2 regions of the Thermoanaerobacterium sp. PSU-2 genome follow, and region 2 is predicted to be linked to the other one. Evidence: a T-box and tRNA genes for the amino acid it is inferred to sense, from the RefSeq annotation. Region 2 holds a T-box; the other holds one or more tRNA genes.
What was found. The T-box of region 2 lies ahead of pheS (phenylalanine--tRNA ligase subunit alpha). A T-box ahead of a tRNA ligase gene usually reads a tRNA of that ligase, here a tRNA-Phe.
Positions count from the first base shown of each region.

Region 1 (5,982 bases), on a different contig from region 2:
GCGTCCTTGTGTCATTTGTGGAGTAAAATGATACATTAAACACATCTCTTATGCCATAAAAAATCATTCCTATTGAAAGGTACAAAAGCGCAATAGCCGTAATCTCAACACTGTAATCATTAAATCTGCCGTGTTTAAACAATATATCTATTATGTGATACCTTAAAATCATGATGCCTAAAGTAACGGGAATCATGATCATATTGATATTGTTTATAGCCTTTATCATGTGAGATTTCATGCCTTTATAATCGCCGGTACTCCCTTCCCTTGACAAAGTAGGAAATATGACCGTGACAACCGATGTAGCAAATGTCCCGTAAAATGCACCTGTCAACAAGCTGGCATAGCTAAAAGCTGTGATGTTTCCATTTGGCAATCCTGAAGCAAGCCTCGTATTTATGATTATGTTTATCTGATTTACAGATAATCCCACAATGACAGGGCTAATAAGCTTAAGCATCCTTACTATGCGAGGATCTTTAAAATCAATTTTTAGACTGTACCTGTACTTGTTCTTAATAAGCCACGGTATCTGGTTTACCACCTGAAGTCCAAATGCGACTGTAGTGTAGATAGTAAGGCCTACTATGCCACCGTCCTTTGCAAAAAACAGCATAAACACAATAGGTGGAATGTCTATCAAAATACCATTTAAAGCAGGTGCAGTAAAGTCATTAAGAGTTTGAAGGATAGCAGTAAAACCTGCTGACATGCTTAAAAACAGCATGTTTACAATGCTTATTTTGGTCAAATTTACTGCAAGTTGAAACTTTTCACCTGTAAAATTCGACGCCATCAATCTTACCAAGTATGGCGAAAAAATCCATGCTATGACGAATATGGCAAATGAAAACAAAAATAAAATGTTCATTATATTGTTAGCAAAGTCAAACATCTCATCTTTGCCACGCTTAGCATACGTCTCATTTAAAAGGGGTATAAAAGCTGTGGATACAGCAACACCTATTATAGAGTAAAGCACTGTAGGAATATTTAATGACACCGTATATGCATCGGTAGCCCATGTGGTGCCAAACACCTTACCCTGCACAGTATTTTTCAAAAGTCCAGCAAATTTCCCTAAAATCGTTATAAATGCAACAATGCTTGCCGACTTAAACAGTTTCTTATTACTCATACGATCTCCAATCTAACTCGTAATTTTTCTTAACAGTAATTTTAAGCTTCATAACAATTTTATATTTTACATCGTAAACGGCTTTTAGGCAATACACAGCAACTTGAAAATTAAATCTTCTTGTCAACTTTTCACATCAATAGCTATTGTAACTTATGAAAAAAACAAATCATAGTACTTCTGTATCTTCTCTTCTAAGATATCCATGCTTATAAATCTCGCCTCTCTTATGACTTCTTTTCCTTCCACAAAAAGAAGCACTGTAGGCACAGTAAAAACCGAAAACTCCGATGATGCAGCAGGCAATTCGTCTATAGAGACATGACCACTGGATATCTGGTCATAATTTAAGAGCATCATTTCAAGTTTCGGAAGCAATGTAGTACATATACCACAATCATTTGTTGAAAAATACAATAGCGCCATTTCTTCATCATTCACAAATTTCTTTATATCGTCAACTGCATATAATTTCTCCATCATCTTTGCCCTCCGAAATTATTTTTAAATCTAACATATAAAGTATTTTACCACAAAGCGAAAAATTTTTATATATCTTGCCTTAATATTAAAATTTAATTTTCAATGGTGATATAATATATTATGTAAAAATATACAAGGAGGGATTTAGATGCCATTACCGCCATTTTTGTCATCGCTTGATAAAAATGATCATGAATTTGCATCTGCAATAGAAAAAGTCTATTCTTATGCAATGGGACCAGGCGCATTAGACCAAAAGACAAAATTGTTAATCGCACTGGCTATTGATGCGTTGCACGGCGCTAACCTTGGAGTAGAAAACATATCAAATCAACTGCGAAATATGGGGGTAAGCGAGGAAGAAATAAAAGAAGCAATTAGAATCGCATACTTCGCATCTGGAAATACAATATTAGCTTCGTATATTTCTGCTTTCAAAAACAAATAGCCATTAAAAAGTGAGAAGCTTTAAAGAAATTTAAGCTTCTCACTGTATTAAAAATCATATAGTAGAGGTGAACAAAAATATGGATAATAAAGAAAAACTGATACATTCATATATTGACAAAAAAGTCTCCAAAAATATCAATGAAGAACACAAAGATTCGCTGACATTTGGCGATAGAATGGCAGATAAATTGGCAGACTACGCTGGCAGTTGGTCATTTATATTTACGTTTGGCTTTCTGCTTATCGTTTGGATGGTTATAAACAGCGTCGCTTTTATAAAACACTTTGACCCGTATCCATTTATACTCTTGAATTTGGTTTTATCATGCCTTGCTGCAATACAAGCTCCAATAATCATGATGAGCCAAAACAGGCAAGAAGCAAAAGATAGATTAAGAGCGCAAAATGACTACGAAGTAAATTTAAAAGCAGAGCTAATAATAGAAGACCTACATACAAAAGCAGATAAAATCATCGAAAATCAAGAAAAAATATTAAAGCTTTTGGAAAGCCAAACGCAAAAACAATAAATTATTGAACTCTCCATCTAATCCATCCATTTTGATGCAAATAGCGTAAATATTTGTTTAGTCTATCGTACGTAGGCTCAACCTTATCGCCATAGACTTCTTTAAGCTTAATGCCTATGTCATAAACAGTTCTTTTGCCGTCAATAAGTTTCCAAACGGTGCTGCCGATTTCATCAAGCTCTATCGTCGTTATCCTTGGCCTTTTGATGATAAGCCTCGCCAACCGCTCGACGATTTTATCGTGTCTAAACAAAAGCTTGACTATGTTACCATTCTCTTCCCACATAAGTTTTTTTGAATGAATGGGTACATAAAGCATGAAATTGTTGTTCTTTTTAGCCATTTATCACATCATCCTTATATTATCGCCTTTTTTTATGCAGTCACTAAATATATTATATCACACCATTATTTGTAGAATATAAGTGCATTGCTTAAATCCCTACCTGGCTTTGTTAAATACTCACCTTTAAAATAAAGCCCAGAAGAAGCACCGCCATCAAGATTCATTGCATCGTATGCGCCTAATTCTTTCATTATCTGTGCCAACTGATACACCGTAATCTCTGGTGTAGTCACAAGAAGAATGTCGCCTTGTGCCGTTACTCCAATAGCGCTTCTTGCGTATGATAAGCTTACGATTTTATCCTCTGTAAAACCCTCTCCTATAGGATCTACACTGACCACACCATCTTTAACGAGGGTAGGACCTGCTCCTACAGCCTCAGTGACATCAGACCAATCAACTGGATTTCCGCCATCATCTGTAAAGTTGATTTTATACTCAACTGTCTTTCCTACATTGAATACTTTAGCCAAGTATTCCTCGCTGCCATTGAGATTTATGACATATCCATCTGCAGGAATATTTACATCCTGGTTTTCTTCAATATCTTTGACCACGCCATTTTCTACAACAATATTTATTCCATAGTTGAAGCCAAGGTGACTGCCCCACTCATATGTAAATATATACACAGAATTTGTAGAAGGTATGTGATTGAAACCATAAGCATACCAATTATTTGGCCAGCTATAAGAGCCATTAGTCCCACCTACAATACTTATCCTCAGCTTATCCATCTTCACCCTACCATCAGCCGTAAAGCCAAAGACAGATCCTACATTAACTACATGCACAACTTTGCCATCTTTGATTATAGTATTCCACGGTACTGGATCTCCACCATAAGCATTAAAAAATGTACCGTTTATTGCAACATCTGCATTGTAGTATTTAGCCATGTCATATAGGCTCTGCGTAGTACCTATCTGATTATTCGCCAAAATAACAGCAGGTTTATATGGCGAGTTGTGAGGTATTCTCACACCTGTCACAACAACGCCATCAACTTTCTGAGTAAAGCTTGTGGCGTCTAAGCTATAATCGACCGCTTTAACATAAATATATGAATTATTAAAAGGGATAGCAGCAGTTTGCGTATCATCATCCCATTTGACTTGATTATCACCAATCAATTCAGCCAAAAACCGAAGCGGCAAAAAGGTTGAACCGTCTTTTATTATAGCAGGCACCGGCATATCTTTACCTTCTCCGTTGACAACTGCATTTGTACTGTTAATCTTAATAACGATTTGAAGGCTGTCTTTTATGATTTTAACTGTTTGTGTATCACCATCCCATTTTACATCTGCCCCCATGCTCTGAAATACACCTCTGGCGGGTACCATCATATAGCTATTATTTTTATATGTATACAAAAAACCATTGTAGTATGTATCAGCGTAAACGTGTGAAGTAGATATAAAAACCAAAATCAAAGGTACAATAATTTGTAGAAATTTTTTCATATCAATTGGAACAACTATTATTTAAGTGTTATTCCTTATCCTCCTCTCCTTTTTATGGAAATGATTTACGCAAAATTATAATTGTTATAATACTTTATGAATTATTCGACACATTAAAAAAAATCCTTCTTGCTTTATTAATTTTTTTGTTTGCATTTGGGAATATAGGCAGACATTAAATTATTTTTAAATAAAAAAATAAAAGCCATGAAAGGCTTGATATCGCTTGATTAAATATGGAGGCGGCATCCAGATTCGAACTGGAGATAAAGGTTTTGCAGACCTCTGCCTTACCACTTGGCTATGCCGCCAAATTTTGGAGCGGACAACGAGACTCGAACTCGCGACCCTCACCTTGGCAAGGTGATGCTCTACCAACTGAGCTATGTCCGCTTAACTTTATGGTGCCTCGAAGTGGAATCGAACCACTGACACAGGGATTTTCAGTCCCTTGCTCTACCGACTGAGCTATCGAGGCTTTTTAAATTTTATGGCGACCCAAAAGGGGCTCGAACCCTCGACCTCCAGCGTGACAGGCTGGCGCTCTAACCAACTGAGCTATTGGGCCATGACAGTGGTCGCAATAGGGCTCGAACCTATGACCCCCTGCTTGTAAGGCAGGTGCTCTCCCAGCTGAGCTATACGACCAATTTCCGTGACAAGTATTAGTATACATAAAAAATGCCGATTCGTCAATATCCTTTTTTAATTTTTTTCACATCTCATCAAAATATGCATTGCCATATATTTCAAAACCCTAACATTGCTGTTAGGGTTGATTTTCTCCATTAGGAAACTTTTTTAACGTTAGCGGCTTGTGGCCCTTTTTCGGCCTCCACTATATCAAACTCGACTTCCTGTCCTTCTTCTAACGTCTTAAAACCATCCTGTTCAATTGCTGAGTAATGAACGAATACGTCTGAGCCTCCTTCTCTTTCTATGAAGCCATAACCTTTCTCAGCATTGAACCATTTTACTTTACCTCTTACCATTATATCTTCCTCCAAACGTGATAAATAATTTACTTCTTTATAATAGCACTGAAACATATACATTGTCAAATGAATTTTAGCCTTGTTGTGCCGTCTTTAAATATCTTACGATTTTGCTTAAAGCTTCGCCTGCCGATTCTCTTATAATTGCATCGGCCCTTCTATCTTCAGGTGTCTCTGACTTATTTATTATGACAAGATGCTTTGATAGTCCCGGAAGAAAGTTTACAGGTGATACAGTAAGCGATGAACCAATGACTATCATCAAATCGCTGTCTTCGGCCTCATGCCATGCCTTTTCAAAATCTTCAGGCATCTGATCTCCAAACATTACAACATCTGGCCTTAAAATCCCATTGCATTTGTCGCATTTAGGCGGGATTTCCCCTTTAGACACTTTGACCTCCAATAAATCAATTGGTACCACTGTACCACAATTTGTGCAACTTCCTGTCCTCGTCTGGCCGTGTACTTCGTATACTTTCTTCGATCCTGCTTTTTGGTGCAAATTATCTATGTTTTGGGTAATTACGCATGATACAAACCCATCCTGCTCCAGTTGCGCCAATATATA
Region 1 covers NZ_MSQD01000001.1:1,320-7,301, forward strand. The annotation lists gene murJ (murein biosynthesis integral membrane protein MurJ) at 1-1,141, opposite strand, end outside; gene BVF91_RS13545 (hypothetical protein) at 1,134-1,268, opposite strand; gene BVF91_RS00015 (thioredoxin family protein) at 1,295-1,621, opposite strand; gene BVF91_RS00020 (carboxymuconolactone decarboxylase family protein) at 1,773-2,072, shown strand; gene BVF91_RS00025 (DUF1003 domain-containing protein) at 2,152-2,604, shown strand; gene BVF91_RS00030 (PqqD family protein) at 2,606-2,947, opposite strand; gene BVF91_RS00035 (phosphodiester glycosidase family protein) at 3,013-4,416, opposite strand; tRNA gene BVF91_RS00040 (tRNA-Cys) at 4,654-4,727, opposite strand; tRNA gene BVF91_RS00045 (tRNA-Gly) at 4,734-4,809, opposite strand; tRNA gene BVF91_RS00050 (tRNA-Phe) at 4,819-4,894, opposite strand; tRNA gene BVF91_RS00055 (tRNA-Asp) at 4,908-4,984, opposite strand; tRNA gene BVF91_RS00060 (tRNA-Val) at 4,992-5,064, opposite strand; gene BVF91_RS00065 (cold-shock protein) at 5,205-5,408, opposite strand; gene BVF91_RS00070 (SIR2 family NAD-dependent protein deacylase) at 5,485-5,982, opposite strand, start outside.
Region 1: it encodes a tRNA-Phe, which carries the amino acid that the T-box ahead of pheS (phenylalanine--tRNA ligase subunit alpha) is inferred to sense. The anticodon was not compared.

Region 2 (5,982 bases):
GTACTTTACTTATATCCACGATTCCAGCATTATGGGCTAAAGTTACCAGCCTCTACGTAGGTGCTGCCATAGACTTTTTTGGCGGTATGGCTACAGCAGGATACACCATGCTTTCTTTAAACTGGCTTTTGGAGCTTTTGCCTGACCACAAGGAAAAGATGAATTATATTGCCATCTATACTATCGTGACACAATTTGCTGCTTTTCTATCGCCTATTGTTGGAACGTGGTTTTATGAAATTGTGGGATATGAGACATTCATGTATATAACGACGGTATTGAGAGTCTTGTCCAGCATATTGCTTTTTGCTGTTGCGCTATATAAAACTGAAAAAACTGTATTAAGCAAAGGGGGAGCATGATTTGAGGTATTTAACATCTGGAGAGACACATGGAGAAGCGCTTGTTGCCATCATCGAAGGTTTGCCATCAAATTTGTTTATAGATGTGGATTTCATAAATAATGAACTTAAAAGAAGGCAATCTGGCTACGGCAGAGGCGGCAGGATGTCTATTGAAAGCGATGCTGTTCACATTTTAGGTGGAGTCAGAAACAATTTGACAATTGGTGCGCCGCTTTCTATTCTCATTAGAAACCTTGATTACGAAAATTGGAAGGGAAAAGATGTGCCGAGAGTGACCCGACCAAGGCCAGGCCATGCAGATCTGTCTGGTGCCATCAAATACGATTTAAAAGACATGAGAGATGTTTTAGAAAGAGCCAGTGCCAGGGAAACAGCAGCGAGAGTATCTGTTGGCGCTGTAGCAAAGTTGCTTCTTAAAAACTTTGGCATAGTTGTAAAAAGCGATATATTGGAGATAGGTGGAGAAAGAGATAGAGAAAAGTGGCCTGCCCTTATAGATGAAGCAAAAAATGAAGGGGACACTTTAGGCGGTGTGATCGAAATCACAATAGACGGGGTACCAATAGGCTTAGGCAGCCATGTTCAATGGGATCGCAAGCTGGACGCCCTTTTATCCTATAGCGTCATGAGCGTCCAAGCCATAAAAGGGGTGGAAATCGGCATGGGTTTTATGGCGGCAAGGCAAAAGGGTTCTTCAGTCCACGATGAGATATTTTACGACGGGCATTTTTACAGAAAGACCAACAACGCAGGTGGAATTGAAGGCGGTATTTCAAATGGCATGCCAATAGTTTTGAGAGCCTATATGAAACCTATACCAACTTTGAGAAAACCTCTTACATCTGTTGATATAGATTCGAAGGAAGAAGTGAAGGCTACGTATGAGCGTTCGGACGTAACCGCTGTTGAAGCCGCTGCTGTAGTGCTTGAAGCTGTATGTGCGTGGACTATAGCCGATGAAATGACTAAAAAATTTGGCGGAGATTCCTTGCAGGACATGGTGGAAAACTTTAATATGTATATGAAAAGAGTTGAAAAGTATTGATCTTGTGGTGAGAAGGGTATTGACTGAGATGATAAGTTGTGCTATAATTTAACATGTGTTTAAAGTAGAAGCACCCGCTTCTCACCTTTCACCGCAGGTGTCAGGTTTAAAGTAAAATGTTGTTTTAGCCAAAAAGAAGCGGGTTTATACCCGCTTTATTTTTTGTAATATTTTAGGAGGTGCGTATTTATTAACAAGGAGCTGCAGGTTAATGAGGAAATTAGAGATAAGGAAGTGCGCCTCATTGATCAAGATGGTAATCAATTAGGTATAATGTCAGCAAAAGAGGCATACAAAATTGCTTTAGAAAGGCACATCGATCTGGTTAAGATTGCACCACAGGCAAATCCACCAGTATGCAAATTAATGGACTTCGGAAAATACAGGTATGAACAAAGCAAGAAAGAGAAAGAATCTAAAAAGAAGCAGAAAGTCATCAACATAAAGGAAATAAGGATGACTCCAGCGATTGAAGAACACGACTTTGGCGTAAAAGTCAAAAGCGCCATGAAGTTCTTAAAAGATGGAGATAAAGTAAAAGTGACGATAAGATTCAGAGGCAGGGAAGCTTCACACACAAATCTTGCCGAAGAACTGTTAAATAGATTTGCAAAGAGCTTAGAAGAATATGGTAATGTTGAGAAGGCCCCAAACATGGAGGGCAGAAATTTGATGATGATATTAGCACCTAAAAACGTTTAATTGAGGAGGATACGAAAATGCCAAAAATGAAAACACACAGCGGAGCTGCAAAAAGATTCGCTCTTACAAAAAACGGTAAAGTAAAGAGATCAAAAGCTTTTAAGAGGCATATACTTACGAAAAAGACGAGAAAGACTAAGAGAAACTTGAGAAAGATAGCATATTTAAGCGGTGTCGATGCAAAGAACATAAAACGCTTGATTCCTTATGCGTAAATAATTAGGAGGTATAAAAATGTCGAGGGTAAAATCAGGAAAAGTTACGAGAAAAAGACATAAAAAAATATTAAAACTTGCTAAAGGTTACTACGGTGCAAAAAGCAAACTTTTCAGAGTAGCTAACCAAGCTGTAATGAAGTCACTTAATTATGCATACATTGGAAGGAAATTAAGAAAGAGAGATTTTAGGAAGTTGTGGATTGCCAGAATTAACGCTGCAGCAAGAGCAAATGGTATTTCTTATAGCAGGTTTATAAATGGACTTAAGAAGGCTAATATAGAGATAAACAGAAAGATGTTGTCAGAAATGGCTATACACGACAACAAGGCTTTTGCAGAGTTGGTTAACATAGCAAAACAACAACTGAATGCATAATCTTATACCCGGTACATGCCGGGTTTTAACCTATATACAGGATAGTGAATGTTAAATGGTCATAACAAGCGAAAAAAATGAGTTTATAAAGAACATAAAGAAGCTATCAGATAAGAAATACAGGTATGAGAAAAGGCTGTTTTTCGTAGAAGGCAAAAACAGCGTTTTTGAAGCATTAAAAAGCGGCTTTGAGATTGTACACCTGCTGGTTTCGAAAGATTTTAATATAGACTTTCAGATTGAAAAGGAAAAGATCGTCTTTGTGGATGAAAAAGTATTTAAGAAGATTTCCGACACTGTCGCTCCACAGATGATTATGGCTGTTATCAAGATGCCTAAGTGGGAAGTGAATGACATCATTAAAGAAGGCGGTTTCTACGTGATACTTGATGAAGTACAAGATCCAGGCAATGTAGGAACCATAATAAGGTCTGCAGATGCATTTAACGCAGATGGCATCTTTACTATAAATAATACTGTAGATATATACAATCCTAAAGTATTGCGCTCTACTATGGGCTCCATATTTCACCTGCCTGTTGTAAATGATGTAGAGCCTTCAAGGCTTTTTGATGTATTTAAGAAACATGGCATAAGAATTTTGTCTACAAGTCTTAAAGCAGAAAAGTACATCTACGATTTCGATATTTCAAAAAATGCAGCACTTATCTTTGGAAATGAGTCAAGAGGCGTAAATAGTCATTTAGATGAATTTGTAGATGACTCCTTTAAGATACCTATGGATGGCATGGCGGAGTCTTTAAATGTATCTGTGGCAGCATCTATTTGCCTTTATGAATCGGAAAGACAGAGATTGATAAAATAGCGCAAAGATGATATAATATTCAAAAAAATAAAGAAAAATGCGATGAAAGAGTAAAGTACATTACGTTTAAGTGCGACAGGGAGGCGATGCCGTAGACTGAGAGCATTGTTGGTACTGCGTAATGGAAGTTCCCTCTTAAGCAGTGTGCTGAACTGATAGTAGGCATAACCGGTTTATTTCCGTTATATCAAAATGAGTGGGCTTTTAGCCAAATTAGGTGGTACCACGGTCATATCTCCGTCCTTTTAAGATGGAGTTTTTTTATTATATTTAGGAAAGAAAGGAGAGTATTTCTTTGGAAGAGACGTTGAGAAATCTACTTGAAGAAGCCAAAAAAGAGCTGTCATCTGCGGAAAGTTTAAAGACACTTGAGGAGATAAGGGTTAAGTATTTAGGGAAGAAAGGCGAACTGACACAGATATTAAGAGGTATGGGAAGTCTATCGCCTGAAGAAAGGCCTATCATTGGCAAAATCTCAAATGAGGTAAGAGAAGAGATCGAGAAAGAGCTTACTCAAAAAAGAGAAGAAGTGTTGAAACAGGAAAAAGGGAAAAAAATAAAAAGCGAATATATCGACATAACATTGCCCGGGAAAGTCCATGAGATAGGCCATAAACATCCTATGACAAAAGTTTTAGATGAAATAAAGGATATATTCTTAGGGCTTGGGTTTTCCATCGCCGAAGGACCTGAAATCGAGCTTGATTACTACAATTTTGAAGCGCTAAATACTCCGCCTGATCATCCAGCAAGGGATTTGCAGGATACTTTTTATATTACTAAAAACATCTTGCTTAGGACGCAGACATCGCCTGTTCAGGTGAGGACTATGGAAAAAAGCAAACCACCTATAAAAGTCATATCGCCAGGTAGAGTTTATAGGTCAGATGAAATAGATGCTACACATTCTCCTGTGTTCAACCAGATAGAAGGATTGGCAGTTGATGAAGGAATAACGATGGGAGATTTGAAAGGCGTTTTAAATCTATTTGCCAAAAGGCTTTTTGGTTCAGACACAAAGACAAAATTCAGGCCTCACTATTTTCCTTTTACTGAGCCAAGTGCAGAAATGGACGTATCGTGCTTTGCATGTGGCGGAAAGGGCTGTAGAGTTTGTGGATATTCCGGGTGGATCGAGATATTAGGATCTGGCATGGTTCACCCCAATGTGCTTAGGATGTCTGGAATCGATCCTGAAAAGTATTCAGGCTTTGCATTTGGCATGGGACTTGACAGAATAACTATGCTTAAATATGGGATAGACGATTTGCGTCTTCTTTACGAAAATGACCTACGCTTTATTAAACAGTTTTAAGGAGGTTAAGACATGCTAATATCGTATTCATGGTTAAAAGACTACGTAGATTTGTCTGTTGATGCAAAAAAATTGGCTGACGATCTTACGATGTCAGGTTCAAAGGTGGAGACTATAAAAAGTTACGGGCAAGAGATAAAAAATGTAGTGATAGGAAAGATTGTATCTTTAGAAAAACATCCTGATGCTTTAAAGCTTCAAATAGGAATCGTAGATGTAGGGGAAGAAAAATTGCAGATAGTGACAGGCGCTCAAAATATCAAGGTTGGTGATTATATTCCCGTCGCACTGCATGGTTCAACACTGCCTGGCGGCGTAAAGATAAAAAGAGGTAAACTAAGAGGTGTTGAATCAAATGGAATGATGTGCTCTGCCAAAGAATTGGGATTAGACGAAAGCTTGCTTCCGGAGTACCAGAGAAACGGCATATTTATTCTTCCTGAGCTTCCTTTAGGAGACGATGTAAGAGATGCTCTTGAACTGGACGATGTGATAGAATTTGAAATAACGCCAAATAGGCCTGATTGCCTTTCAGTAGTTGGAATTGCGAGGGAGGCTGCAGCTACATACAGAAAAAGCTACAGGATGCCTAAAGTTAAAATAAGAGAAGTTGACGACAAAAATCCAGCTACTGTCACAATCGAAGCAGATGATTTGTGCTTTAGGTACGTTGCCAGAGTCATAAGGAATGCCAAAATAGGCCCATCGCCTATGTGGATGCAAATGAGGCTGTTGAAAGCTGGTATAAGGCCCATAAACAACATAGTAGATGTGACAAATTACGTTATGATGGAATTGGGACAGCCGCTACATGCCTTTGACTTAGACAAAGTCAAAAACGGGCATATAATTGTAAGAAGGGCAAAAGAAGGCGAAAAGCTTACAACTCTCGATGACAAAGAGAGGATTCTGGATAGCGATATGCTTGTAATCGCAGATGAGGAAAAGGCTATAGGCTTAGCTGGCGTTATGGGTGGTCAAAATACTGAAATAACAGATGACACAGTAAATATATTGATAGAAAGTGCCAATTTTAGAGGCAGCAATATACGGTATACATCGAGAAAACTTGGCCTTAGAAGTGAAGCATCGTCAAGGTTTGAAAAAGGGCTTGATCCAGAGATTACGGTTTTGG
Region 2 covers NZ_MSQD01000003.1:169,287-175,268, reverse strand. The annotation lists gene BVF91_RS04000 (MFS transporter) at 1-362, shown strand, start outside; gene BVF91_RS03995 (chorismate synthase) at 364-1,410, shown strand; ribosomal protein L20 leader region at 1,467-1,578, shown strand; gene infC (translation initiation factor IF-3) at 1,600-2,112, shown strand; gene rpmI (50S ribosomal protein L35) at 2,130-2,327, shown strand; gene rplT (50S ribosomal protein L20) at 2,347-2,706, shown strand; gene BVF91_RS03975 (TrmH family RNA methyltransferase) at 2,762-3,532, shown strand; T-box leader at 3,566-3,780, shown strand; gene pheS (phenylalanine--tRNA ligase subunit alpha) at 3,828-4,847, shown strand; gene pheT (phenylalanine--tRNA ligase subunit beta) at 4,860-5,982, shown strand, end outside.